Regions from separate parts of the Pseudoalteromonas sp. MEBiC 03485 genome, predicted to be linked through region 1. Evidence: riboswitches for the same ligand, from Rfam matches in the RefSeq annotation. Region 1 holds a riboswitch; the other holds the start of a gene.

Region 1 (15,315 bases):
CACAAGTACTACAAAATACTTGGCGTGAGTCGATTCCAATCAGTGATGCGATGGGGATTAAAGTTGAAAGCTATACTGATTGGCAGTTTACTACTCGTGCTGATTTAGATGCGAACTTAAACCTTCATAATACAATGTTTGCTGGTTCTATTTATAGTTTAGCAACGCTAACAGGGTGGGGAGCAACTTACCTTGCGCTGAAAGAAGCAGGCCTTGAAGGAAATATCGTGTTAGCTGATGCTAATATTAAATACCTTAAGCCACTGAATAACGACCCTCGCGGGAGCGTTGAATTGGCTGGTTGTAAAGGTAAGTTAGCGGATTTAGAGTCTAATGGTAAAGCAAGCTACCATGTGCCAGTGAATGTATATGATGGTGATGTGTTAGTTGCTGAATTTGAAGGCCACTTCATCGTTAAAAAATAACGACTATTTAGAGCGAGCTAACTAAAGCTCGCTCTTTATTACAGTTAAAGCAAGTCAGTTAACAGAATACCGACACCAAAGCGTTCAATATCAGCATTGTAGTCAATCAAGCTCTCGCCATAGCCATTAAAGTATTGTGCGTAACCACGTAACCTGCCCCAAAGAGGAAAAGACCAATCTAACTGGATTGCACCACGGTTATCTGAGTTTAAGTTATTACGCGTCATAAAGCTGAATTCATGCTCGTTGTAACGGTATGCACCTGAGAATTCAAAATAACCCATGTATTTGTAGATATCTGGATTATCATCGCCACGTGCTTTTAGCTCATCATCTTTTTTATCTTCAGGAATGCGATACCACGGCTTAAAGCTAAATACAAAGCCATCTTTTTCCCATAAGAAATCAGCATAGATACGGTTCCACGAGCGTGAATTAGGTTGGCTTCGACCATTAGATTGATGCGAGGCACCAATTGCGATTGCCATTTCATCACCCCACAGTACATGCTCAGGATCAAGATAGTTCATCCAGAATATCTCCGGTTCGTAATTGGTTTCACGAAATGGTGATGAAATATCTTTGTTATAAAACTGCCAAAACGACTGCAATGTAAAAGCAAAAAAGATACCTTGGTCTTTATCTGAGAAGCCTTCGAAGATAGGTACTTTAATTGATAGTTGGTATTTCACTTCAAGGTTATCGAGTGGTTCGCCATCGACCTCTTCAGCAAGGTCTTTTAAACCATCAAAAGGGCGCTCATTAGGGTTAGACACGTAAGAGAGCGGTAAAATGTAGTTACGCTTATGTGGAGTGATTACATTACGGTTTTTCTTGCTCACTTCTTCACGAGCTTTGCGTTTGTCTAAAGCCGTGAGCTTTTTGCTCTCGTCTAAGTCAGAGCACTTTTTACGAAGTTCTTCGAGTGTTTGTTTACCGTCACCGCCAATAGCTTCGTTCAAAATACACTGCTTTACGAGTTCTAGCGCGTCATCTTGTTCGTTAGTTTGTGGTTGTTCAGTTTGAGCGAATACAGGTACAGAAAATAAGCCAGCGGCTGCCAGCCAAATGCGCCATCCCATTGCAGTTCCCTTTCAGTAGACTTGTAAGTAGGTATAATTATAACGATTTTTACATAAGTAACCGTGAACTTGTACTGAATTGTTGAAATTTTGGGTAAATAGAGAGCCCCAAGCTAAGCTTGGAGCTCTACTGTAACGGCCTAAGGGCATAAGCCGTCGACTCTCACGCAATGAGAAGGTGTGAGCTTATAGCTCAAATATGTTTGTAAAAAACTTATAAAGTTCAGTACCTTGATTCACGCTTGCTGAAGCAAAATGCAAAATAGCGATGGCGTCTTTATCAAAACTTAATGTTTGAAGGGGTTGCTCAGAAAGGTAGCGCTCCATTCGTAAAATGTGGGCTATAGGCTCGCCTGCTTTTACATGGCCTCCAAGCGGGGCAAGATATTCCACCATGCCACCCATAGGCGCATAGTAAGGAACATAATCTTCAAGCATACAGGCATAGCGTGTTATCGCTTTTGGTTTATAAGCAGCATCCACAAATACCTCTTTGTGAGTGAGGTAACTTAAAATACTATTTGCATCTTCAAGGGCTGCACTTAAATCGATTTTTTCTTGGCTACCTAATTCAACGGTAAATGCTTCAACTTGAACTGCAAATTCACGGCCTTGTTTGGCAAGTTCTTCAGAAAGCGACCACCAAGGACAGAAGCTCGCTTCATCCATCGCTCCATCAAAGTCACTTGGGATCAATAAGATATGTTCAATGTTGAAATAGCTTGCGCTGTCTTTGGCATATTCTGGGCAATAGAGGTGCTGACTTGAGATAGGTCCTGTGTGTAGGTCTAAAACAATATCCGCCTGATGCGCAAGCTTTTGCAGGTTCAGAGCAATGCGCTTACCTGTTGTTAAGCTGTAGTCAGGACCGGTTAGTTGGCTGTCGATGTCAGTAACGAGTGCCTCTTTGAATGCAGCTTTAAGAGTCGCATCATCACTGCCTTTGTGCAGTTCAGCAATCTGTGAGGGTAATGCTTTGTTAAAGCGGTACATGCGGTTCCAGTTGGTACCAGTAATTGGATCGAAGCGACCCAGAGTAAACTCACCTGATTTTTGGTTACAACCAATTGGGTTGGCATAAGGCACAAGAGTAATGTCGCCACGTAGCTTTAGAGATTTTAGCTGTTCAAGTAACTGATAAATTACTGCATTACCTTGTACTTCTGCGCCATGCATATTAGCTTGTATATACACGCTTGGTCCTGTGCCATCGCCTTTTAAGCGATACACAGGGATTGTCAGTGGAAGGCCGTTGGCAATCTCGCCAACCACAATATTCTCTTGGCTGATTAGTTCTTTACTCATGGCGATTACCTTAAATAATAGCTAGCATCTTCAGCGCTACGGATGCACTCAATACTGCCTTGTTCAAGGATGTATTCAGCCGCTAATTCGTGGCATAAAAAGTACGGCATACTTTCGGTAAAGCCGTATGCGCCACACTGGCTGAATACCAACCAGTCTTGCTCATTTAAATCGCTAGCTAAGAGGTGCTCACCTAAGCAATCAAGCGCGGTGCAAAGTGGGCCGTATAACGTCATTGCTGCAGGCTCAGCCGTCGATTCGCGTAGTAACGCCGCAGGAAAATCTTGGCTTGTCACAGCTGGGCGAAGTAAATGGTTAATACCGCCTGATAAAATCACCTGCTGTTGATTGTAATTTTCTTTACGCTCAACAATCGGCGTTACGTAATGACCACACTCGCCCACTGCATAGCGACCAAGTTCCATCCAAAGCTCATTGACACCGGCATCCGCTTTAATGCTCGCCAGAGTCTCGATAAGTGCAGACCAATCAAGTCGGTTAGCATCTTGAGTATAAGGAATGCCTAGGCCACCACCCAAATCGAGAACATTAAGGTTAATATTTAATGAGTTAGCGAGTCGTTGTAATGGCTCAATCATGGCACGCCATAGCTCAGCGAGTTTATCGGTGCTGAGCATGTTGCCCCATTGGAAAATATGCAGACCATCAAAGTTAAGTGCTGGGTAATTACTTACTGTTAGTGCTTGCCATTCATCACAGCCCAAACCAAAGGGGGTGAGACTATCGCCGCCAAGTGGGTTCTTTTCACTGTCTGGCCAACGAAGTTGTACACGCAATAATACTTGCAGATGGCAATTTGCTTTTGTTGCTTGTTCGTTTAACCAGCGAACTTGGTTAATGCTCTCTGCCACAAAAGTACGTACACCGCGAGCAATAAAATGTGAAATTTGTTTAGGGCTCTTTGCTGGCCCAGTATTGAGCACGCGCTCGTTATCGATGCCTTGAGCAAGTACTTGCTCAAGTTCACCTTTACTTGCAACATCAAAATTAAACCCTGCGCTGTCTAAACATTGAATAATGCGAGACAGCGGGTTGGCCTTGACTGCGTACCAAAGTTTCACATCGGTTTGCGCCGTCAGTTGATTTAAATGTGCAGTTAATTTATCTAAATCATAGATAAAAAATGGCGTATCAAGGTGCGTTGCTACTTGTTCAACTGCTTGCTTGATGGGCGTGCTCATAAAGCTCATTAACGTAAAACCTCTTCTAACAGTAATGATGCATCGCTTTGTTCATCTCGGTATTTCACGATCAATGCACAAGACATGCTTAGGCCTTGCTCACGAGCCCATGCGTTTGAAGCAGGACGAGAACCTGGGATCACAATCGCGTTTTCTGGGATTGCTTCACCTTTGTTTAGCTGGCGCTCATTAATACAGTCGTAGACTGGAATGGTTGCAGATAAACGCACACCCGGCGCAAGTACCGCGCCTCTTTTCACAACTACACCTTCAACAATTACGCAGCCTGCGCCGATGAATGCATCATCCTCAATAACCACTGGGCTTGCACCAATAGGCTCAAGCACGCCACCTAATTGTACTGCTGCACTTAGGTGAACATTTTTACCCACTTGTGCACATGAACCCACTAATGCGTGGCTGTCGACCATAGTACCTTCGTCGATGAACGCGCCAATATTCACATACGCTGGTGGCATAATAATAGTGCCTTTAGCAACGTGTGCACCACGACGAACACTGCTACCACCTGGTACCATACGTACGCCTGCATCTGCTGCAAAGCCTTGTGGTGCTAAGTTGTGCTTATCAACAAAACCACCTGGGAACTCGGTGTTAGTGCCATTTTTAAATGCTTCTAAAATGCCTTGTTTAACTTCAATATTAGCATGCCAGTTGCCGTTCTCGTCTTGTGTTGCTGCGCGAACTGCGCCTGATTCTAAGTTGTTTAATAATTCTAACCAGCTCATGATAAAACCTGTTTTTAGTTCCAAGATAAAATAGTGTTATTTGCGTGGGTGATGCCGTCTGTTTGCTCAAGCTCTAAATGCGTAAGTGGCGGACGTAAATGCGGGGTATTTATTTTACCTTGCAGGTGCATCAGTACTTTTACGGGGATTGGGTTTGCTACAGCAAATAGACTTTGAATTGCTTGCGACCAATCAGTGAATAGATTTGGGTATTGACCACTTAAACAGCGCTTAACAAACTCATGGGTTTGGCTTGGCCAAGCATTAGCGGCAACCGAAACTAAACCTTTTGCACCGGCTTGAGCAAAATACGGCATAAGTGCATCATCGCCACTGAAAATGGCAAGTTTTGGCGATGCCGTTCTAAAGCCTTCAAACTTGCTAATATCGCCGCTGGCTTCTTTTAAAGCCCAAAGGTTTTTGTGGTCGGCAAGGTTTTTAATTACCTGTGGTGAAATTTCAACTGCGCTGCGCCCTGGTACGTTATACAACATACAAGGGTGATGACTTGCGTTAAGTAGGCTTTCAAACCAATGTGTTTGACCCACAACACCAGGTTTTGCATACAGAGGTGAGCCTAACAGGTAGCCATGAATTGGCAGCTGATTGCAGTATTCAACCCATGCAATTTGCTGCTTTAGGTTCATGCCACCCACAGCGATCATCAGTGGCACACTCGGTGCCAATTGGCAAACATGCTCGACAATGGCTTGTTGTTCTTTAAGTGAAAGCGCTAGTCCTTCACCGGTACTGCCAAGCAATAAAATGCCGTTATTTGCGGCTTGCTGTTCAGTGACCAGTTGCTCTAGGGCCGTGTAATCGACCTCGCCAGATTCAGAAAATGGCGTGACAAGCGCTGTCCATAATGGATAGTCATTTAAATCAAAATTGTTGATCATCTCTCACGAACTTATAAGGTATTCGAAGAGTATATGCGGGAACATTTGAATGGGGCCGCATGTCGTCATTCGAACAAGGTATAATTCGAAGAGCGAATGGGCTTAAAATAATATAGACGCGACGGCCTTATTATACTAAGACCAGAAGCTCTCCACCAAACTAATCAATAGCGCTTTGCTATTGTTGGTGACAGTCGCTGGGATTCAGCCCAGTCGCCCGAAATAAGCACCTCACAAACGGTGTTACTTCTCGGCGTTAATTCCCCTCACGTATGATCAACAGAGTCTGTGCTCTTCCCATACGTTACCTGAATAACGCACCTCTTCCAGCCCTTTATGCTCGCTTTTAAGGTAAAAGCCAACATAGTTAAATAGGGTATTGGCGGCGATTAAAGCATTTTAGCCATCTAGGTGTCAAGCTGATGAGTTTGTTTTTTAGTGACCAATTTTGCAACATGGTTACGTATAACCGTGTTTTTACGTACACTTAGCGTTAACCAAATAAATTGGAAAAATGATGGAAAAATTTAACGATATTTATCAGCGAGCCGTATCTCGAAAGGGTAGCGAAGACATGCTGCGAGCACTGCTATCAAACCCGCTCGATGATACTGATATTGCCAAAATGCATGATGATTTATGGTTAGAAGAGTTTACTCGTAAAATCTTTCAAAGTGGTTTTTATTGGTCAGTTATTAACAATAAATGGGCTGGTTTTTGCGAAGTGTTTTGGGATTTTAGCATTGAAAAATTGTTAATGATGCCGCCGGATATGCTCGAGCAAAAAGCCAGTGATGAACGAATTGTTCGTAATTTTAAAAAAGTACAAACAATCCCTGAAAATGCGTATATGATCCATGAAGTCGCGGAGAAACATGGCAGCTTTAGTCAGTTTATTGCTGACTGGCCAAGTGATAATATTATTGGGTTATGGGCTTATCTCAAAAAGCATGGTGCACGTTTAGGCGGGAATACTGGCCCATACGCTTTACGGGCGCTAGGTAAAGATACCTTTTTGCTTTCTCGTGATGTAGAAGCCTACTTGCGTGCCCACGAATTGATAGACGGTGGCTTACAAACTAAAAAGTCACTACAGTCAGCGCAAAACTTCTTCAATGAATTACAACAGCAAAGTGGCTATAGTCTGCAGGCGCTTAGTCAGCTTGTTGCCTATGGTGTGGGTGATAACCGCGTAGGTGTAGCAACGCGTTAAGGAAAATTATGAAACTGCAATCTCGATACACAGACATTAGTGAACTGCTCACGATTGAAGATATGCCTAGTGCTGTGGCTGAGCCTAAATTGCTACTGTTTAATGATCAGTTAGCTGATAATTTTTCGATTAATCATGACAGCGAGTTTTTAGCTAAATTCTTAACTGGTTCAACAATAAGTAACGACGTTGCACCAGTTGCACTTGGTTACTCAGGTCATCAATTTGGTCATTTTTCACCGCGTCTGGGTGATGGCAGAGCACATTTACTTGGTGCTATTGCAGATCAAGATGGCACATTGTGGGACTTACAGCTAAAAGGCGCTGGCGCAACTGTATTTTCTCGTGGTGGTGATGGTCGCTGTGCAATTGGTCCTGCGGTGCGAGAATATATTATGAGTGAAGCTCTTAATGCTCTAGGTATTGCTACTACACGTTGTTTAGCAGTCGTTGCTACCGGTGAAACCGTTTATCGCCAACCGCCTCGTCCAGGCGCCGTAGTTACTCGTTTAGCTAAAAGTCATATTCGTGTCGGCTCATTTCAATACTTAGCAACGCAAGGGGATATTGAAGGGCTAGAAAAGCTGGTCGATTACGCAATTAATTGTCATTTCTCTGAAATTAGCAGTGCTGGTGAGCAACGCTACATTGAGTTTTTAACTGCTGTATTAGATAAACAAGTTGAGCTGGTCGTAAGTTGGATGCGAGTTGGCTTTATACATGGTGTAATGAATACCGACAACACTTTGATTAGTGGTGAAACTATCGATTATGGCCCATGTGCGATGATGAACCAGTTTGACCTAGACACGGTGTTCAGTTCGATTGATCACCAAGGGCGCTATTCTTTTGGTAATCAGCCCAATATTGCCAATTGGAATGTTGCGCGTTTAGCTGAAAGCTTGATTCCTTTATTTGATGAGCAAGATGGTGCCGTAGAAAAACTTTCGTCGGTTGTGAATGGTTTTGCTGATAAATTTAATGATGCATTTAAGGCTATGTGGCAGCAGAAATTAGGGTTAGCAGGTCAGCAAGAAGGTGATCATGTTTTGGTTTCAGAATTACTTGCTTTAATGAAGCAGCATCAACTTGATTATACCAATACATTTAATGCACTCACTGAATCTTTAGTAAGTGATTTTACTGTGGATTGTAGGTTGAAAGGGTGGGTTTTGAAGTGGAAGCTAAGAACAACTGCTGAAAGTTACAGCGTCATGAGAGCCGTTAATCCTGCAGTCATCCCGCGTAATCATAATATAGAAAGCATAATAGCTGAATTTGAAAAAGCAGGTAGTAGCTTATTATTAAATGATTTTCTTGAAGTGATTTCAGAGCCATACACATACTTTAAAGAACATCAAAGTTGGTACGAGTTGCCAAGTGATGGTGACAAAAACTATCAAACTTTCTGTGGCACATAAATGATAGTTACACCTCTGAAAGAAAAAAGTTATTTATCGCTTTAAAATGTTCGTAGATTGAGCAGGACATTGACTGGTGATATCATTGATTTAAAGTAAATTATTGCTTTAAGTGGTGTTACACTACTATGCTGGTAGTTTGAAAGTTTTAATTAGTATAAATTGCCACTGAATAGATTACTTTTATTAATAGTAAAGTATTAGTAAATATAAAATATAGCTGTTTATAAAATTTCATTAAATTAGTTTTTAAGCTGCTATATAGTTTTAAGTACTCGAAATACATTAGCTTCAATAGCTTTATTGTGAAAATGGGAAGGAAATAATGAAACTAAAATCACTTACTATTGCGTTAGCACTTGCTGCAACTAGTACAACAGGCTTCGCTGCCGAAAAAGAAGGTTTTTATATTGGCGCATTCGGCGATTACTATGATAACTCTTGGGAAAATGTTCGCGATTATCCGCCAGGTGGATTAAATGTAGATGATTCAACTGGATGGGGTCTGGAATTAGGTTATCGTTTTAGCGATTATTGGAGCGCTCGTTTAGAGTACGCTGATATGGACTTCGATTGGAATGCAGAGCTTAATGATGGCACATCTGTAAGTGGTTCAGAAAGCGGCAAGCGCTACGGTATCGATGCGCTATACCATTTAGGTGGCGGCCCTTTCTACGGTATTTTCGGTCTTAAAAATCTGGATGCAGTTGACGAAGATCTAATGTTCGCAAACGTAGGTGCTGGTTACCAGCACTACTTCACAGATAACTTTGCTTTTAATGCTGAAACATCTTTATACCAAGGTCTTGATCGTGGTTATACAGATGTTGGTGCTAAACTGGGTATTAGCTATATCTTTGGCGATCAAAGTGCGCCTGCTCCGGTAGAGCCTGCACCTGTAGTCGCTGCACCAACTGACAGTGATAATGACGGTGTAATGGATGCAGATGATCAGTGTGCAAACACACCGATGACTGATGCTGTCGACAGCACTGGTTGTACTCTGTATGAAGAAAAAGAGGCAACTATAACTTTACTAGTTACGTTCCCGCATGACGTTGCAGAAGTACCTAATCAATACTTTAGCGACATTGCAGATGTTGCAGCCTTTATGAAAGAAAATGAAGGTACTTCAGTAGTACTTGAAGGGCATGCATCAGCAGTTGGTGACGCTGATTACAACATGATGCTTTCTGAAAAGCGTGCTAAAGATGTTGCTGAAGAGCTAGTTAAAGACGGCATTTCTTCAGATAGAATCTCTACGGTTGGCTATGGTGAAGAGCGTTTGAAAAATAAAGCGTATACACTTGAGGCACATGCAGAGAATCGTCGCGTAGAAGCTCAAATCACGAGCGTTGAAAAAGTTAAAGTACTTCGTAAGTAAGTTATTATATTTAAGGTAGAAATTCCTTATTTAATTAATAATATATAACTAGGGCCGGACTAATTTTATTAGTCCGGCCTTTTTTTGAATGAAATTCAATATTTACTTTCCTAAGAAACAAGTTAATCTTAATTTGTACCAATTTTAGATGTAATAACCATCATATATTGATATGAATCACCTAATCAAAGTTCAAATTATTGTAGTATGGTGTTTAATCACCTTGTTGAATTATTATTAGGTTATATAATTATTTTTAATGACGTGTAATTTGCACCAGTCCGACATGGATTATTAAGGTGCTTTATGTCGCTGTATTTAGTTGATGCTATGGAATTATAAAAATTTACTAGTTGTTTGAGTTTATTAAGTTTGGATTAATTACTCATCACCTATCTTGACTGAGTGTAGGCTACACTGCCTTTAGTTACTAAAATGGAAGGGAATGAAACATGAAACTAAAATCACTAACTATAGCTTTAGCGCTTGCTGCAACAAGTGCTTCAGGTATCGCTGCAGAAAAACAAGGTTTTTATATAGGCGCATTTGGCGATTATTATGATAACTCTTGGGAAAATATCCGTGACTATCCACCTGGCGGTTTAGATGTAGATGACTCAACTGGGTGGGGTTTGGAATTAGGTTACCGCTTCAGCGATTATTGGAGTGCTCGTTTAGAATATGCTGATATGGATTTTGACTGGAGCGCTGAAACCACAGCCGGTACCACTGTAAGTGGCTCTGAAAGTGGTAAGCGTTACGGTATTGATGGCTTATATCATTTTGGCGGTGGTCCTTTCTACGGTATTTTTGGTTTAAAAAATCTTGATGCTGTTGATGAAGATCTAATGTTTGCTAACGTAGGTGCCGGTTACCAACATTACTTCACCGATAACTTTGCATTCAACGCTGAAACATCTTTATATCAAGGTCTTGACCGTGGTTACACAGATGTTGGTGCAAAGCTAGGTCTTAGCTATATATTTGGTGATCAAAGCGCTCCTGCTGAGCCAGTAGAGCCAGCTCCAACTGTTGTTCCTGTAGCTGTTGAGCCAGTAGATAGCGATGGAGATAATATCCCAGATGCTGATGACCAGTGTGCAAATACACCAATGACAGATGCTGTTGATGGTACTGGTTGTACATTGTATGAAGACCGTGAAGTGTCTAAGACTTTACTAATCACATTCCCTAACAATACATCTAAAGTATCTCAACAATACTTAGACGATATTGATGCTGCTGCTGCGTTTTTGAAAGAGCACCCAGGAACAGACGTAGTACTTGAAGGTCACTCTTCGTCAGTAGGTAAAGCTGACTACAACAAGTGGTTATCTAAAAAACGTGCTGATGCTGTTGCTAAGAAACTAATTGAAGATGGCATTGACCCAATGCGTCTTACTACTGTTGGTTTAGGTGAAGAGCGTCTTAAAAACCCAGCAAATACGCCAGAAGCTCACGCTGAAAACCGTCGTGTTGAAGCGAAAGTGACTGTTATTGAGCGTGTTAAAGTAGAGCGTTAATCTAACCCTTTACGCAAATTTTAAAACCCAGCCTAGTGCTGGGTTTTTTCATTTTAAAGCCCTAGAAATTGATAGATAGGAATGATTCTTAATAAATATTCATTTGAATAGCGTTTTTTTCTAGTACTATTCATGCTATTTATAGTGAGTATTAAAGCCTCTAACTACAGCATGGATTTTCATCTATACTTAAAAGCTTTATAATTAACCGTCAGAATACTATAAGTACTGGGTCTTAATTGGTATTTAGCTTACTACTACCGAGTACTTTCACGTCACCAAGAGGGCAATATTGTGCTACAAGAATATCGTAAACACGTAGAAGAACGTGCCGCGTTAGGTATCGTACCAGCGCCATTAGATGCTCAGCAAACGGCTGATCTTATTGAACTAATCAAAAATCCACCGGCAGGCGAAGAAGAATTTATTGTTGATCTTCTAGTTAATCGCGTACCACCAGGTGTTGATGATGCTGCTTACATCAAAGCAGGTTTCTTAGCTGCAGTTGCAAAAGGTGAAGCGAGCTCTCCACTTGTATCAAAAGAAAAAGCAGCTGAGCTACTTGGTACTATGTTAGGTGGTTACAACATCGCACCTATGATTGATCTTTTAGATGACGAAGCGCTAGCACCAATCGTTGTTAAAGGTTTATCAAACACATTATTAATGTTCGATGCTTTCTACGATGTAGAAGAAAAAGCGAAAGCAGGTAACGAGTTTGCTAAGCAAGTAATCGAATCTTGGGCAAATGCTGAGTGGTTTGTAAACAAGCCTGCAGTTGCTGAAAAAATCTCAGTTACAGTATTCAAAGTAACTGGCGAAACAAATACTGATGACCTTTCTCCTGCACCTGATGCATGGTCACGTCCTGATATTCCACTACATGCTTTAGCAATGCTGAAGAATGAACGTGATGGCATCAATCCTGACAAACCAGGTGAAGTTGGTCCAATCGCACAGCTAGAAGAGCTTAAAACGAAAGGTTTACCTCTTGCATACGTTGGTGATGTAGTTGGTACGGGTTCTTCTCGTAAATCTGCAACTAACTCTGTACTTTGGTTCATGGGTGATGATATTCCTCACGTACCAAACAAACGCGTTGGTGGTGTATGTTTAGGTGGTAAAATCGCTCCTATCTTCTTCAACACAATGGAAGACTCTGGTGCGTTACCAATTGAGCTACCTGTTGATGAGCTAAACATGGGTGACCAAATCGATATCTTCCCATACGAAGGTGTTGTTAAGCGTCACGGTACAGATGAAGTTATCTCTACTTTCTCTCTTAAATCAGACGTAATTCTTGATGAAGTTCGTGCTGGCGGTCGTATTCCACTTATCATCGGTCGTGGTTTAACTGATAAAGCGCGTGCATCACTAGGTATGGAAGCTGAAGATATCTTCCGTAAGCCAGCTCTTGTAACTGATTCTGGTAAAGGCTTCACATTAGCTCAGAAGATGGTTGGCAAAGCATGTAACATGCCTGGCGTACGTCCTGGTCAATACTGTGAGCCGAAAATGACAACTGTTGGTTCGCAAGATACAACAGGTCCTATGACGCGTGACGAACTTAAAGATCTAGCGTGTTTAGGTTTCTCTGCAGATTTAACAATGCAGTCTTTCTGTCATACATCAGCTTATCCTAAGCCAATCGACGTAAATACTCACCACACACTTCCTGATTTCATCATGAACCGTGGCGGTGTATCACTACGTCCAGGTGACGGTGTAATCCACTCATGGTTAAACCGTATGTTATTACCAGATACAGTAGGTACTGGTGGTGACTCGCATACTCGTTTCCCTCTAGGTATTTCATTCCCTGCGGGTTCTGGTGCGGTAGCATTCGCAGCAGCAACTGGTGTAATGCCTCTTGATATGCCAGAGTCAATCTTAGTACGTTTCAAAGGTGAAATGCAGCCAGGTATCACATTACGTGACCTAGTACATGCTATCCCTTACTACGGTATTAAAGAAGGTCTTCTTACTGTTGAGAAGAAAGGTAAGATCAACGAATTCTCTGGTCGCGTGCTAGAAATCGAAGGTGTTGAGCACCTAACAGTTGAGCAAGCTTTCGAGCTTTCTGATGCGTCAGCTGAGCGTTCAGCTGCAGGTTGTACAGTTAAGCTTTCTAAAGAGTCTATCGCTGAATACCTAGAGTCAAACATCGTAATGCTTAAGTGGATGATCTCTGAAGGTTACGGTGATGTGCGTACTATTGAGCGTCGTATCAATGCAATGCAAGAGTGGTTAGCTAATCCTGAGCTTATGGAAGCTGATGCTGACGCAGAGTACAAACATGTACTTGAAATTGATCTTGCTGACATCAAAGAGCCAATCCTTTGTGCTCCAAATGATCCTGATGATGCACGTCTTCTTTCAGACGTAACAGGCGAGAAAATCGACGAAGTATTCATCGGTTCTTGTATGACTAACATCGGTCACTTCCGTGCCGCAGGTAAATTACTAGATGGCTTCAGTGGTCGTATCCCAACTCAACTTTGGGTTGCACCACCAACGAAGATGGATAAAGACCAGCTTACTGACGAAGGTTACTACGGTATCTTTGGTCGCGTAGGTGCACGTATCGAAACTCCAGGGTGTTCACTATGTATGGGTAACCAAGCACGTGTTGCTGATAAAGCAACTGTTGTTTCTACCTCTACGCGTAACTTCCCTAACCGTCTAGGTACTGGCGCGAACGTATTCTTAGCATCAGCAGAGCTTGCTGCAGTAGCAGCAATCCTAGGTAAATTACCTACACCTGCTGAGTACCAAGAGTATGCAGATAAGATCAATGCAACGGCAGCTGATACATATCGTTACCTGAACTTCCACCGTATGCCTCAATACACTAAAAAGGCAGACCAAGTAATCGTTCAACAAGCTGTTTAATTAGAGATAAATTAAATTGCAAGAAAAGCCCGCATTAAGCGGGCTTTTTATTTTAGATAAAATTTCTAAATTACTTGTTTATTCGATCTTAAATCTACATAAATAATCATTGCTGTTTACATAATAACGCAAAAATTTCCTATCAATTGCATTAAAATCCTCGCCAATATTCTCAACGTATTAAGGCGAGATCTAAATGACTACATTAAACAACCAGAACCTTCTACAACTTCGTTTTGTAAGCCAAGCGCATATTGACGCAGTAAAACCTTCTTTTGCTAACCTACCTGCGAATCCATACGCAGATGGTGAGTTTCGTAAGCGTCGTTATTCAGTAATTAAAGTTGTTGATGGAGAATTAAAATTACAACCAACAAAAGCATTCGTGCAAGATGACTCAATTAATACCTTTCAAGGTAATGTTGAGCGTACTTATGAAAACCTAGAAGATAGCTTATTAGCGACTGATGGCATGAAGCAAATCGTTAATCAGTTTCGTGATATGACAGGTATTAGCGATGACCGCAATATTGAAATTCACCAATTTAGAATGCTTGCTATCGACAGCGACACACCTGCTGCGCCTGAAGGTGTTCACCAAGATGGTTTTGATCACGTTTGTGTATGTGGTGTATCACATGAAAACCTAGAAGGTGGTGAGCTACTTGTTTATGAGCACCAACAAGCTGAGCCATGTTTCAAAATGGAAATTAAGGACGGCATGTTTGCGCTTATTAATGACCGTGAAGTATGGCATAACGCAACCCCAATGAATAAATTAGACGCAAGCAAAGAAGGTTACCTTGATTGCTTCGTACTAACTGCGTAAGGGTATATCATGAACTTAACGCAATTACGTCGCCAATTCCCTGCGCTTATGCAACAAGTTGCCGGTCAGTCACCGATTTTCCTTGATGGCCCGGGTGGCTCTCAAGTGCCACAGTCAGTTTTAAGTGCCATGACTGCTTATTTGGGTTACTACAACTCAAACTTAGGCGGTGCATTTTTCTCAAGTGACAAAACAGTAGAGTTAATGGCAAACGCTCGCCAAGCTGCAGCCGACTTATTAAATGCGCCATCTAAAGAGCAAATCGTGTTTGGTGCAAACATGACAAGCTTAACGTTTAGCTTTAGCCGTGCAATCTCGCGTGATTGGACTGCAGGTGATGAAATTATCGTCACCAATGCTGATCACTTCTCAAATGTATCATCTTGGCAGC
Region 2 (15,315 bases), 1.8 Mb from region 1:
TAGTTAACGGCCCTGATGCCCACCCTTTATTTAATCATTTAAAGTGTCATACCCGTGGAATTGCACAAAACCGCGCAATTAAATGGAATTTCACCAAATTTCTTATAAACTCAGAGGGTCAACTCGTTGCGCGATATGCCCCGCGTACCAAACCCGAAACCCTCAAAATGGTGATAGAGAGTAATTTAAATGATGAAACTGGCCTTATTCAGTGCGCAAAAATATGAGCAACCGTTTTTTGAAAGGAATCTAACTGAATACGCTGACTCTGTTTCGCTCAGTTATTTTGAGCAGTCTTTAAACATCAATACAACTCCTCTTTGTAAAGGCTTCGATGCGGTGTGCGTGTTTGTAAACGATACTGTCAACAAGCACGTCATTGCAGATATGGCAGCTGTAGGCATAAAAGCAATCTTATTACGCTGTGCAGGTTTTAATAATGTAGACCTTGATGCAGCCAAAGAGCATAACATCAAGGTTTGCCGCGTCCCGGCTTATAGCCCCGAAGCTGTCGCAGAGCATTGTATTGCTCTAATGCTAACGCTCAACCGTAAAACCCACAAAGCCTTTAACCGTGTACGTGAAGGTAACTTTGATTTAAACGGCTTACTTGGCTTTAATCTGTTTAAAAAAACCATTGGGATTATAGGCTGTGGCAAAATCGGTTTAGCTTTAGTGAATATTTTAAATGGCTTTGGGGCTAAAGTACTCGTCTGTGACCCAATGGCAAGTGAAGGCCCTTATACTTTATGTGATTTAGACACATTGCTCACACAAAGTGATGTCATCTCTTTACATTGCCCACTCAACGAGCACACCCATCATTTAATTGATAGCAGTGCATTTAAAAAAATGAAAGACGGTGTTATGTTAATTAACACCTCTCGTGGTGCACTTCTCGATAGCCAAGCATGTATTCAAGCGCTTAAGTCTAAAAAGCTCGGACACTTAGGACTTGATGTGTATGAGCAAGAGTCAGAGTTATTCTTTAAAGATCATCGCGAAGAAATCATGCAAGACGATATTTTTTCACGCCTTATTAGTTTTCCTAATGTGTTAGTGACAGGCCACCAAGGCTTCTTCACCCAAGAAGCGCTTAGCGAAATAGCCTGCACCACACTACAAAGTGCTAATGAAATAAGCCAAGGCTTACCATTAACTAACGAAGTTAGTTAATGAGTGCGTACCTTAGACTAAAAAAGGCGTGAGGTTTAAACCCCACGCCTTTTTACTTTTGTCTTTTACCTCGAAACTAGAAACTTGTAACTCGCAGCTCAAGACTCTATTTCAACAACGCCACGTTCACAAATACTGCTGTCATTAATAACGGGCACACAAAGCGAATATACTGAGCAAACCAATAATGAGGGCCGCTCGAGACTTGATGCAATTTATTACCACGTTTCCATAACCAGCCTACAGTAATGAAATAGAACAGTCCCATTAAAGGAAGTTGGTACTGCGTAAGCACCATAATCACCAAACCAAATAACCAGTCAAAATTTAAGATAATAACTGATGAAGCGATAAAGACGATTAAAGTTACAAATAAAGTCGCTTTTTTGCGCTCTATACTGTGGTTCTCAACTAAAAATGCCACTGGAATTTCAGTTGATGAAATTGTTGATGTAACAGAAGCTATTGACATTAACACGAAAAACAATAATCCAACGAGTAAGCCCATTTGCCCCATAGTACTAAACAGCTCAGGTAAAATTGCAAAAATTAACTGCCCTTCACCTACTAATTTACCGTTGCTAAACACTTCTACACCGTTATGCTGAGCAACAAAAATAGCTGGTATAATCAATAAACCCGCTAAAAAGGCAACCCCTGTATCTAGCAACGCCACTGTTCCGGTTAGTTTAGGCAGGTTCGCATCAGGCTTTAAATATGAGCCATAAACCATCATACAGCCTACACCTAACGACAATGAAAAGAACGCTTGCCCCATTGCCGCAATAATTAAGTTTGCATCAAGAATTTGACTAAAATCTGGCACTAAGTAGGCTGCAAAGCCATCCATCGCACCATCTAGGGTAGCGATATAAGCAATTAACGCCACTAATAACACTAGCAATAATGGCATTAAGCGGCGTGACCAAGTCTCGATTCCTGATTTAACCCCTTTTAAGATAATACTCGCAGTTAGAATAAGCATCAGCGGCGTAAACACAAAGTTGCGTACCATTGAATCACTATGCAAAAAGTTACTTAACTCAGTAAAACCCAAGAAGCTAGCGATTGGCTCAAGTGCATACGCTAACATCCAACCTGCGACTATCGAATAAAAGCTTAACATCACAATTGCACCAAACAGACCTATGTAGCCTGCTGCAGCGCCCACTTTAGGAGCCGTATCTTGCCATGCATTGGATAATGCTTTTACCGGATTAGCTTGCGCTTGGTGGCCTAAATACAGCTCAGTATAAAGGGCTGGAAGCGCTAATAAGAAGATAACAATGAAGTAAACAAGTAAAAATGCACCGCCGCCATGGTTTGCCGCTTGTGTTGGAAAGCCCCAAATATTACCTAAACCTACCGCCGCACCTGAAGCGGCTAATACGAAACCTAGTCGGCTGTGAAAGCCGTCACGAACTTGTGCCATACATCTATAAATCTGTTATTATTTTTCCTCATTAAACCATAATTACAGCCAACTGCGTAAACTATTTGAGTTGTTCGTGCTCTTACAAGTTCATTTGCTGTAAAAATAAACAAAACTAAATACGAACCCCCGTATAAGCGTTAAATCATGAGCAGCCACTATTTTTCAAACACCTTAGTTATTAATCTGCAGCCGAACAACACGGCACAGCAAATTATGCTAATGGAAGCATCAAACATCGATATTTCAAGCTTAGCTATTGAAAAATTGCTCAGTGAGTTTGAATTATGTGTACTTGAACAACGCAAAGTGCCCGCAGCTAAACAAGAGTATTTAGCGACTCGCTTAACGTTAAAGTATTTATACAAACATACTTACCCTCATGATGATTTAGCGCTCAATGAAATATCAAGCCAATTTGATGACAAAGACAGTAAGCTGAAACTACATACACCCGTTAGAGAGTCTGTTTGGGCTTGCTTATCTCATTCAAATGGTTTGATAGGTGCTGCCCTCAACCCAGCTCAGCAGCTGCTTGGTTTTGATATTGAACAAAGCAACAAACCTCGCCCTTTTATCAAGCTTGCAAAGCATTTTTATCATCAAGATGAAGTTGACTTAATCAGCAGTTTTGATGCACCCGATGAACAGGCACAGTGTTTTTTTAGAATTTGGACATTAAAAGAAGCCCTTGCTAAGGCAAGTGCTCAGCCGATTGCGAAACTGCTCGCTCCCAATGTATTTGAAGAAATACGTAAACATAATTTCTGCGCTAGAAGTAATTGTATTGAAGGCTTTGACATAAGTGTTGTGGCACAAAAAAGCACTGACTGGCAGTGCTCTTTTATTAGCTTTAGCGACTTACGCCGCGACTTGGCTTTCTAATAATCGGCTGTGAATTGCCTGCACAACGTCATCTGACTCGCTTTGCTCCACCAAAAAGCACAGGTTATGTTTACTTGCACCGTGGCAAATTAAACGAATATTAAAGTCGCTTAATACCTGCATTAAATTCATTTCTTGCTGACGTAATTGAATTTCAGAACCAATTAAAGCCACCAGCGTTAAGTTATTCTCGACCGACACATGACAAAACTCAGAAAGCTTATCTAAACAAGCTTGATCCAGCTCAGGGCGTGATGCATTTGGCGCGTTATCTAAAGTGATTGCAACACTGATCTCGGAGGTAGTAACCAAATCAACCGAAATATTAAACTCACTTAAAATAGTGAAAACACGCGCTAAGAAACCACTCGCTAGGAGCATTTCTGGGCTTTTAACCGTTAACAGAATTTGGTTTTTACGCTGTGTTACTGCACGAATACCTGGTTGCTGAGACTTTTCTTTTTCAATCCATGTACCACCTAATTGTGGCTCACGGCTTGAACCAACAAACACACTAATATGACTACGGCTCGCAGGTAAAATGGTTGCAGGATGCAGTACTTTTGCACCAAACGTTGCCATCTCTGCCGCTTCATCAAAACTCAAGCGTGCAATTGGGCTTGCTTTAGCGCATAAACGCGGATCAGTACTGAAAATACCCACAACATCAGTCCAAATATGCACGCTTTTTGCGTTAATTGCTTCTGCAAGTAATGCCGCGCTGTAATCTGAACCTCCACGCCCTAAAGTGGTTGTTTGATTATGTTCATTGCTACCAATAAAACCCTGAGTTACTACAACGTGGTCCTCAAGTAGCGGCACTAAATGCTCTTTAGCAGCCGCAGCGGTTGCTGCAACATTCGGTGTTGCTTTAGCAAATTGGCTATCTGTTTTTAGCACCTTGCGTACATCAAAACGCACCGCATCAAGACCTTGCCCACGCAATACTTGTGTAAATAAATACGATGATAAACGCTCACCAAAGCTAAGTAGCTCATCTTGCTCCGCTACTGACTTAACCCCTTCTGATGCCAGTTTTTGAAAGGCTTTGAGGGTTTCATTAAAGCCATGAGCTAAGTCAGCATCAAGCGATAGCTCAGCTAAAATAGCTTCTTGAATGGCGACCACACCAGTAATGTGCTCGTCACGCTCAGCCGCACTCAAATCAGCTTTACACAATGCAACTAAATGATTGGTCACGCCTGCACTGGCACTCACAGCAACAATACGTACTTGATTATCAGCACAAATGATTTCTGCGCAGCGGCTCATAGCATCAAAGTTAGCTACACTGGTGCCACCAAATTTTGCAACAACGTAATCTGATTTTGTGTTGGCGGCTAATTGGGTATTCATGTCGTCTCCTTTTGTGGAAAACTATCCACAGTAATTCAAGAAGAACTCGGCAAGGGGGTGCTTTGAAAATAAAGAGTAGTCCATGCCAGAAGCTCTCCACCTAGTTTGGTGACAGTTTTGAGGATTCAGCCCCATAAACCGAAAAGTAACCGTGACGTCCGGCTAATTTTCTCGGCGAGTACTTCCCTCATTAATGGTCATCGGCGTTCGTCACCTCACATTAACTACCTAAGTATCGCACCTCTTCTGAATGTTAAGTTAACACCTGGTTAAAATAACAAAGCCTGCTAAAAAAGCAGGCTTTGAAAGTTAACGTTTAGACGTCTAGCTGTCAAGTTGTTTTATGAAATTAAACTGCCTGCTAAGTGCGACCCGTAATAGCCAACGGTATAAGCAATTAATAAATAAACCGACATTTTAAGATAGCTCATAAAGGTCAGTGCTTTTACTTTACTCATGGCGATAATACCTGCCGCAGAGCCGATAATAAGCATTGAACCACCTACCCCTGTTGCGTATGTAAACGACAACCACTGCTGTGGACTCATCACAATATCTGCTTTTAAAAGTGCTGCAGTTAAAGGTACGTTATCTACCGCTGCTGATAATAGCCCCATCATGTAGTTTGCATACTCAGGCGCCATCAACTCATATAGGTGAGTAAACTTAGCAAGCATACCTACTTCTTTTAATGCACCAACCAGCAATAACACACCTACGAAGAACAATAAGGTGTCGTACTCAATCTCACGAATATAATCGATAATTTTTTTGTTGACGTCTTTTTTGCGCATTAAGAATTGCGCAACCAAAAACATTAGTGATAAACCAAATAAAAAGGTTAAAAGCGGTGGCACATTATAAAGCACGCTCAAAGTTAACGTGGCAATAATCGTCGAGAAGAAGATAACCGCAATGGTAATATCTGTTTTTTCAATACGACGAGCTGTTTGCTTTTCAAATACTACATTACCCGACATACCTACAGATAACATTGCCGCAAGCAGTGCAACACTTGTCAGTGCAGGCGCAATTAATAATAGTAAATTAGCAATGGTGACCTTTTCGTCTAAGAAAATCATCAGAGTTGTAACATCACCCGTGATCAACGACACCCCACCCGAGTTAACACTAAATACAATCAAGGTTGCATATTTTATTAATTTTTTAGGATCTAATTTTAGTGACATCACCACCGCAAGTGAGATTAAAGTCGCAGTTATATTGTCTGATATCGATGAAAATAAGAAAGAAAAGCCACCAATCAGAAACATCAACTTTCGTTCACTGATTTGATTTGGCATAATTTTATGAACAATATTCTGGATAAAGCCTTTAGAGTTTAAATACGCAACAAAGGTCATCGCTGCCATTAAAAACAGCCACAAAGTCGCGATCTCTAATATATTGTGATCCAGTTGATGTTGTATGGTTTCTGGGCTTTGCCCATGAATTGGAGAGATAAATAAGATAATCCAGCATAAAGTGCCAAAAAAAAGCGTCGTTTTGGCCTTGTTTACATGGATAATATCCTCTATAACGATAAGCAAAAATGCCACCGCTATCAGGGTTAGGATAAGTGGGGTTACCATGGTGTTTGAACAACCTTTATAATAATGTAAAAATTGTAAGTCGAGTGTTTCGGCGCGGATTCTAGCAGCATAGAAAGCATAAAACTATTATCAATTACATAATTTACTACTAATCGCTAACACCTAAGTCTGAATTTACTGGAGCCTTATGATCCCAGCTAAAAAGTTATTAAATACCCTTACTGAACATTGGGGGGTGTTAGAACTGCTATTTAAACGTTTTAAGATGGCTGATTTCAGTTTGAAAGACGTACAAAATGCGATAAAACAAAAACAACCTTCATGGTCAAATGAACGCATTTATAAGGAAACAAATCGTTTATTAAATCAAGATATTATCATTCCATTAGCGAAATCATCGCAATTAGAAATCAATCGAGCGATTGCTGATTTTGCGACTTTCTTGCTACAAGAAGAACACCTAGGTCTTGCCCAAGAAATTAGTGTACTAGTTGATGATTTAGCTCGCCTTGGTAGTCGCTTGGCTAAAGCAGGTGAAATTGAAGATTACGACGAGCTACGCCGCTTTAGCCGTATTATGGATGATCGGGTACGTAAAATAATGAAATTGTTTGCCCACAATGAAAACGCGATTTTAAATATTGTTGAGCAAGCTAAAGCAAACAACGCCGTGCAATCTTTGCAAAAGCGCTATCAAGCAGTGATCGAAGCGTTTGATGAATACATTGAACCTATGCTTGAAATGGTTGATATACGTGGTGACTTCCACGCTTGCTTTAACACCATCGAAACGCAAATAAGCGCACAAATCGAACAAATTGACCGCCTAGGTAAGTCATATCAAGACAAACGCATGCTTGAGCAATTGCGAACCCGTATTTTAGAAATGCATTTAGTTGGTCGTGAAAGCTTACGTAAAAGCGCCGATATGCTAATGCCGCTACGTGAAGAATTACGCCGTAACAACCTAATTACTCGCCAAGCAGCCAAAGTACTTGGTTTAGTGCGTAAAAATGGCGTCGATAACATGCTAAGTGCGGTACAACCAAACTTTGTCTCGGATGCACAACGCTTTTCACTTGGTCAACAACGTCATATCGTGGCCTATATGGCAGGCTTAGTCGACTTTGAGCACGATGAATATCAGCTACCAGAGCATGATGATGTGCCCGCCTATCAAAGCCCGCATATCCCTGATTACAACGACGTTAAAACACAATTTAGAAAACGCTTTAAAAAAGCCAGCAAAAAAGCTCAGCCGCTGCTTAGTTTCTTAGATGAAAGCTACCCAGATCTAGAAGCTGACGAAATGCTGTTCTTGTATCAAAAATTAATTAGCGATGGCGACCTTGAAATTAGCCAAAGCCAAGAGAAAGTAAAAATAAAAATTGCCCAGCAACACTTCTCTCTTTACCCATTTAACTCATCGATTGCTGACGATAAAAAAGCAACAGAGCAATAACCATGACAGATATTAATTTAGATGATTTAACGCATCTGCAAGCTATTAATAAAAAGCTCACGTCAGGCTACCACATTAGTGAACAAGACACGCTGATGTGGCAAGAGCTTGACCAACACATTGATGCCTACCGTGCCCTTTTTAATGCACTCGGCCATGACCTACAGCATGATAGCCGTGGCTATTACTATTTTGGTAGTGACGAGAGCACCCCAAACATGGGTAAAATTTCACGTGCCATCGCGCTGACTATCTACATCTTGATTGAGCACTATGCCAATACTGGTAAAGATCCTATGCGTGCCTTATTTGACGAGGTAAACGACCTTGAACTGATGCAAACCTTAGTGCAAATCAACAAGCACTTGTTTGATCAATTAGAAATATTCTCTGGCTCAGATTTACGTAAAGATGTGTACCTACGTATGGTGCGTTTAGGCCTTGCTCGCGAAGTAGAAAATGGCTTTATGCTGCAAGCGCCAATTTATCGTTATATCGATGCATTAATGGAAGTAAACGAAGAAACCTATCTAGGAGATGACGAATAATGCAAAGCCAAAGCCTTTACGGACTCAGCAAACTTGCGCTTTTAAATACCGCAGGCTATGCAAAATGCGTGATCCCACTGGATAAAAGTAGCTCAATTTGTGCACCGAATAATACCGGTAAAAGCTCGGTTATTAATGCCCTGCAATTTCCGTTAATTAATGATTTACGCTTAACAGAATGGGATGGCCACGATTTAGACGAAACTCGTAAGTTCTACTTTTCGTCAGATCAATCCTATATTTTACTTGAAGCTGACCTACCTAATGGCCCTGTGGTTATTGGTGTTGCTGGCCTTGGTAAAATTGCTGGTTATGCGCATCAGTTTTTTTGCTATCAAGGTAAGTTAAACCTAGATCACTACACCCAAGGCAAGACAATTGTTAAATTCACCAAGCTTTTTAATCACTTAAAAGAGCAAGGTTTCAACCCAATTGAATTAAAAGCGCAAGAGCTGAACGCCCTACTTACTGGCGGCGCAACCCCGTTTGATGGCGATATCAATTTAAAGATGATCCCACTCAATAACGTGCAAGACTCTGCAATTTACAAAGAAATTTTCCGCCGTATTCTTAACTTGCACAAGTTAGGAGCCAGTGATGTTAAGCGCTTTATGTTACGTGTATTTGAGCGTCATATGTCAAATTCACGGGTCGATTTTTATGAAGTATGGCGACGTTCATTCGATAAGGTAAATCGCGCTAAACGTGAATTAAAAGCCCTTGAGTCAATGCAAGAGCCTATCGCAGCCCTTGAATCTATGCTTGAGAATCAAACGGTTTTAAAAGGCAAACTTGCCGCCTATGCGCCAAAAATTGACCAAGCACTGATTGACTTTGAAACCTATCAACAAGAGCAACTCACTGAGCTAAATATTGCCCTTGAAGATATCGAGCACGAAAAACATGAGTTCGACCAAAAGCAGCAGCTGTATATTCAGCAATCACGTGACATTGAGCGTAAGCAAACTCAAATTGAGCAGTGGTTTTTAGACTATCGAGCACTTAAATCTGAGTTTGAACTAGTTAACAAAGCCACCTTAAAAGTAAGCCTTACGCAGCTTAAACAAGATTATGAGTCGCTTTCGCATTCATTAAGCAGTGCCCAAGGTCAAAGCTTACACACACTTGATTACCGCATTAGCGAAACACAAAAGCAAATTAAGAGCTTAAAACTACAGTTAAAAAACCTCGAGTTCAATTTATTCACCCGTATGCGTGAAGATTTATCTTTAAAAGAAGTTGAAGAAATTTCGCGTATTTTAAACCCAGATATCTTATCGTTTGCCACCACCAGCAATGGTGATGTTGATATCACAGACGAAGATGCCTTCGGTGAGTTTTTAGAGCAGTTATCGGCAAACGTAAAAGGCGGTGTACTGACTCTTCCTGGTGCGACGATTAAACTAAAAAAGCTAAGCCCTGTGCAAATGCAAACAGGCGAAAACAAAGAGCAATTAACTGCGCAACTCGCTGCACTTGAAAACTCCCTGAAAGAGTTTAAACAACAGCGCGAAGTAGCTGCTAATGTCGCTGAAAAGCAAAAAGAAAAAGATGCCTTGTATGATGAGCTAATGGCCTCTGAAGAAGCATTAAAACGCTTTGAACAATTTGAAGTGATGCAGCAATCTGTCGATGCACAAACTCTGCTAAAAGAGCAATTAAATGCAGAACGCGAACAAGTTGACGACTACCTGCAAGACATTCAAAAGAACAGTGGCTCAATTAGCGATCGTCGCTCAATTATCAAGTCGAAAAAAGATTTGCTTGCGCGCCAAGCTGACCGCTTACGCCAAGTTAAATCTGAACGTATCGATCACACACTTGATTTTTACTCAGGCAAAGTCACACCATACATGATTGAAATCAGTATTGATTTTGATAACTTAAGTGACCTCATTCATCACTTTAACAAAGACTGCCAAGAACTACGTAACTTTGATATCAACGTACGTAACACCTACATGCATATTTATAATGCGGGTATTACTAAATTTGATAACGAAAACGATGAGTTTACTAAATACGAAAAGCTTATCAGCGCGTTTCATAACATTGATAACGAGCGCGATGCTGTTGAGCGTCAAGGCCGAGTTGCATTAACCGAAGTGGCAGCTACCATTAAAGGCTTGCGTGAAGACTTAGACCGCTTGCGCCGTGAAATGAATAGCTTTAATAAAGGCATTAGTCAACATCGGATCTCTAACCTTCAAGCATTCAAAATTAATGTTATCCCGCGCAAGATGCTGGTTGATAGCATTGATACCATCATTAGTACCTCAAATCAGTTTGAGCAAGGCGATACCCTCGACTTATTAAGCCAAGAGCCTTATAGCGAGTCTGCGGTAAACGAAGCAAAAGATCATTTAATTAAGCTTGCTTCTGAAAAAGCAGGTTTAACACTGACAGACTTATTCGATATTCGCTTTGAAGTGGTAAATCGTGCTGGTGACACTGAGCACTTCGAGAAAATCGACTCAGCCGGCTCTAACGGTACCCGGATTACCATTAAGCTACTTTGTGGCATGCTGTTTATTCGTTACTTATTAAGCGATCAAGAGCAAAACCTGTATCGTATTCCGATTTATATCGATGAAGCTGCCGATATCGACCCGCAAAACCAAAAAGCAATTATCGAAACAGCACTTAGCTTTGGCTTCGTGCCGATTTTTGCCTCAGTTAAACCACAAGTTAGCTGTGATTACATTGTCCCTATTCGTACTGTCAAAGATGGGGTGCAAAACTGGGTCGATGAAAAAGACTGGATAGAAGTTGAACACAGTGCTTAATTACAAACTATTACAGTACTTATTTGTAAATGTGCCATAGTATTTAAATAATCATTCAGTTGAGTATTATTTGTGTTATGTTATCAATCAAGTAGTGGAAATTTTGCCAAGGAGCAAACAATATGAAGAACTTATTAATCGCGACGGCTGTATTATTTTTAGCGGCTTGTGCTAAAACGCCTGATTGGGATTACGACAAATCTGCAGATTTTAGTAATTATAAAACCTTCTCTTGGGTACCTAATGCCAGCTTGACTAAAAACGTAGCGAACTACCAAATTAGTCCTTTAATGGAAAAACGTGTGCGTGAAGCAGTTAATGCCGAACTTGAAAAAAGCGGCATGAAGCTTGTTGATGTAGCGCAAGCAGATGTACTTATTAACTATCATGCATCAGTTGATACTAAAATTGATGTAGATACCTTCAACGTAGGTTACGGTGCACGCTGGAATTACTGGGGTATGGGTTATAACACGCAAACAACAACTCGCGAATACGAAGTCGGTACGTTAATTTTAGACGTAGTAGACCGTGCTTCTAACCAATTAGTTTGGCGTGGTGCTAAAGAAGGTCGTTTGCAAAAGAACCAATCACCTGAAAAGCGCACTGAAGTTATCAAAGAAACTGTTGCTAACATTCTCAGTAACTTTCCACCGCAATCAATTAATCAAAACTAAATGCCGTTTTAGTAAAAAGACCGCGCACTTGGCGCGGTTTTTTATTGCCTGCTGAAATCTGGTTGGAGTGGTATAACTCAGTGATTCAGATACAATACCCGCAATTTTCAGTGCGCCTAACTAGCCCACTACCCCAGATTAAACAAAATCAAGAGAGTTTTAGATGGTACGCGCAGTACAGCTTACACTTCCCGCTTTATTCGTCACTTGCTCAGTGCTAGCAGAAGACACCAACAATATTGAACAAATCACCGTTGAAGTTTCAGCAACCGCAAATAAAGAACCGGTTGGTACTTTTGATGCGCCGGTATCAAACTTAGAATATGACCCACGTGTCGATTTGCAATCACGCAATATGGCTGAAGCACAAGCTGATGTCACTATTCGTGGTGGTATCTTCGAAAATACTGGCTTTCGTGTCGGTAGCAGTACATTATTTGACCCCCAATCTGGTCACTACTTTGCTGAAATTCCTATTGCCCCACAGATGCTAACAGGCCCTTCAGTACTTACAGGGGCTGATAATGCCCTTTATGGTATGAATAGCTCGGTTGGCACGGTTTCATTTGGCTGGCGCCCTATCACAAGCACTGGCAGCGTTTCACTTGGCACAGGTACGAATGGCTTTAATTTACAAAGCATTCATGCCGCCCATAGCCAAAAGCTAGATAGCAAACCTGATTGGCGATTAGGTTTTGAGGGTGAATACTCGCACTCAAAAAGCGATGGCTCAATTGATAATGGCGACCACGACTTTGAACGTGCCTCAGCACGCGTTCAACTTGCAAGCGATACCTCGCAAACTGATTTAATGTTCGGACGCCAAGAAAAATTTTTTGGTTGGCCAAATCTTTACACGCCATTTAACTTTAACGAAACCGAAGATCTTGAAACCAAGCTTTTCATGCTCAATCACAAGCAAATGTATGGTGATAGCAGTACCTTTGAAGTGACTGGTTATTATCGTAAACATAACGACCATTATGTATTGTCTCGTGAAAACCCAGCTATTTTTGAAGCGTTTCACGAAACCACCGTTAAGTCATTGGCACTCTCTGGACGTCACCGTTTAAATGACCACTATGCAATTAATTATGCTGGGCAATTTATTGCTGATGATATTGAATCAACATCTCTTGAAAACAACTTTACGTCACGCAATTACACTAAGCTAAGTATCTTGCCTGAATACAAGACGGCCCTTACAGCTAACAAAGAGCTTATGGTTCGTGTTGGTGCTGCTTTTGATGATACTAACCGTGATAGTTCAGATACCTCCTTTATTGCAGATGCAAGTCTTAAAGTAGCTAATCAAAATGGCAGTGAACATACTTGGTACGCATCATACGCCGAAGCAACACAAGTTCCCGGTTACACCGCAATCGGCGGCAGTGAAACGGGCGGGTTATTCAGAAGTAATTACAGCCTTGAGCGCGAAACCACCGATAACCTTGAATTAGGTTTACTAATTGAACAATCTTCGTGGCGTTTAGATTCAGCTATTTTCTACCGCAAAGATAAAAACCTTACGGATTGGACATATCGCTTTGATGCAACTTCAGCACGTTTTGCAAACCCGGTTGATATAGACACCTTAGGCGTTGAGTTTTTAGCGAATAAATCGTTTGAAAGCGCTGAGTTGATCGCCAGCTACACCTATTTAGAAAAGTCAGAAGACTATGGCACGGCAGATATTGATGCGAGCTTTTATGCGCTTAACTACCCTGATCACCGTGTAACACTGGGTGCAGTATGGCAACCAATGGATGTGCTTGAGTTGCGTATCGATAACGAATGGCGTAAACAACATAGTAACCGCCTACGTAGCTCTGATGATGAAGCTTTCTTCACACAGTTAACGTTAAAATTTACCCCAGCCCAGCTTGATAATGTATTTGTAACCTTTGCAGCTGACAACATTTGGGATGAATCATTCGAAGAAGTCCCGGGTACCCCAGGCCGCGGCGAACAATATACTTTAAGCGCTACCTATACGTGGTAAGTAAAAACAACAATGCCAGTCAATTGACTGGCATTGTTGTGACACGTTTTCTTCTAAGATCTTTAGAACACCACAGTCAAATTTATTTAAAATGCCATAGCGAAAACTGTGACTTTAAAAAATAACCTAATTTATCCCAGTAACTGTTAAAAAATGTTAAGGGTTTAATTTTTTTAAGTCATCTGCTCAAGTTCGGTAATTAAATACAATGCTTGTTCATTTGTCGTGCCACACACATCAATAGTGGCAGAAAAATCACTACACACCTTGGGCCTTGATTCATCACCAAATAATTTACACAGGTTATTATTATCCAGTTGAATACAGCGCTCTCCCGCCGCTTTCCCGTTGGGCATTCCTGGGATCGGTGAGCTAATACTGGGTGCAATACAACAGGCGCCACAGCCTAATCTACATGCCATTTTATCTGTCATTGAGTACCTCTTATAGAACCTTTGTAGTGCCTTTGTAATATGTGTAATGGTTTGTTACATCTTCGAACGCCTTGTAAACACTTTATTGCGTATGCTTAGCCTATCAAATTTATTTTTAATTACCGTCAACCGTGAGGGACTATCCCGTGGCTAGTAAAAAACAAATCATTCTCCCTATCGCCGTATTAGTCGGCGGACTTGGAATGGCATTCGCATTTGCCTCTATGAAGCAAGCGCCGGTCGAAAAACCAGAACAAGATTTGCGACCGCTTGTATCAATTAAACCGTTAAGCTTTGACGCCATTACCCTTGATGTAAAATCATACGGTATCGTTAAACCTAAAAACCAAACTGAACTTGTTGCGCAAGTGAGTGGTCAGGTTGTATCGCTGTCAGATCAATTTGTACAAGGCGGATTTGTTAAGCAAGGTGATATTCTAGCACGTATTGACCCAAATGATTACGAAGCTGCACTCATTGAAGCAGAAGCAGGTCTGGCGCAAGCAAGCTCTGCTCTTGAAATTGAACGCGCGCAAGTATCTGTTGCACAAGCTGAGTGGGACCGCATCAAAGGTGACTCAAACCAAGTTATTCCATCTGAGCTGTATTTACGTAAACCGCAACTCGCTGAAAAGCTTGCAAACTACCGTGCTGCTCAAGCCAGTGTAAAACGCGCAAAACGTAATCTTGAGCGCACATACATTAAAGCGCCATACGATGCCATTATCGACGAGCGCCTGATTAGTTTAGGTAGTGTGGTAAACCCGGGTAATAGCTTTGGTAGCCTAAGCTCAACATCACTGGCTGAAATTCGTTTACCTGTTGCTGATAAAGATCTGCAATACCTAAATAACCAAGGAATTGGTGCAAGCGTATCAATTAATGCTGAATTTGCAGGTAAACAAACAACGTGGCAAGCGACTATTGTACGCAGCGAAGGGGTCGTTGACCAACGCAGCCGCATGAATTACCTAGTAGCACAAGTAGCAACGCCTTATGAGCAA

Evidence for each region. A riboswitch is a leader RNA that binds a small molecule or an ion and turns the genes downstream of it on or off. The one in region 1 is predicted to bind lysine.
Region 2: another riboswitch for lysine. It lies ahead of lysC (lysine-sensitive aspartokinase 3); the one in region 1 lies ahead of dapA (4-hydroxy-tetrahydrodipicolinate synthase).

The regions. Positions count from the first base shown of each region.
Region 1 covers NZ_SGBT01000001.1:676,157-691,471, reverse strand. The annotation lists gene EVU92_RS03230 (bifunctional GNAT family N-acetyltransferase/hotdog fold thioesterase) at 1-425, shown strand, start outside; gene EVU92_RS03225 (phospholipase A) at 470-1,507, opposite strand; gene EVU92_RS03220 (succinylglutamate desuccinylase/aspartoacylase family protein) at 1,694-2,812, opposite strand; gene EVU92_RS03215 (PLP-dependent decarboxylase) at 2,818-4,023, opposite strand; gene EVU92_RS03210 (2,3,4,5-tetrahydropyridine-2,6-dicarboxylate N-succinyltransferase) at 4,023-4,763, opposite strand; gene dapA (4-hydroxy-tetrahydrodipicolinate synthase) at 4,778-5,662, opposite strand; lysine riboswitch at 5,800-5,996, opposite strand; gene EVU92_RS03200 (DNA-3-methyladenine glycosylase I) at 6,180-6,875, shown strand; gene EVU92_RS03195 (protein adenylyltransferase SelO family protein) at 6,884-8,296, shown strand; gene EVU92_RS03190 (OmpA family protein) at 8,622-9,680, shown strand; gene EVU92_RS03185 (OmpA family protein) at 10,133-11,203, shown strand; gene acnB (bifunctional aconitate hydratase 2/2-methylisocitrate dehydratase) at 11,498-14,095, shown strand; gene EVU92_RS03175 (2OG-Fe dioxygenase family protein) at 14,292-14,924, shown strand; gene EVU92_RS03170 (cysteine desulfurase-like protein) at 14,934-15,315, shown strand, end outside.
Region 2 covers NZ_SGBT01000001.1:2,432,727-2,448,041, reverse strand. The annotation lists gene EVU92_RS11335 (redoxin domain-containing protein) at 1-227, shown strand, start outside; gene EVU92_RS11330 (2-hydroxyacid dehydrogenase) at 193-1,176, shown strand; gene EVU92_RS11325 (sodium-dependent transporter) at 1,283-2,608, opposite strand; gene EVU92_RS11320 (4'-phosphopantetheinyl transferase superfamily protein) at 2,756-3,493, shown strand; gene lysC (lysine-sensitive aspartokinase 3) at 3,470-4,849, opposite strand; lysine riboswitch at 4,931-5,103, opposite strand; gene nhaD (sodium:proton antiporter NhaD) at 5,191-6,441, opposite strand; gene EVU92_RS11305 (hypothetical protein) at 6,590-7,864, shown strand; gene EVU92_RS11300 (hypothetical protein) at 7,867-8,412, shown strand; gene EVU92_RS11295 (ATPase) at 8,412-11,198, shown strand; gene EVU92_RS11290 (DUF4136 domain-containing protein) at 11,321-11,875, shown strand; gene EVU92_RS11285 (TonB-dependent receptor) at 12,039-13,877, shown strand; gene EVU92_RS11280 (YkgJ family cysteine cluster protein) at 14,051-14,299, opposite strand; gene EVU92_RS11275 (efflux RND transporter periplasmic adaptor subunit) at 14,458-15,315, shown strand, end outside.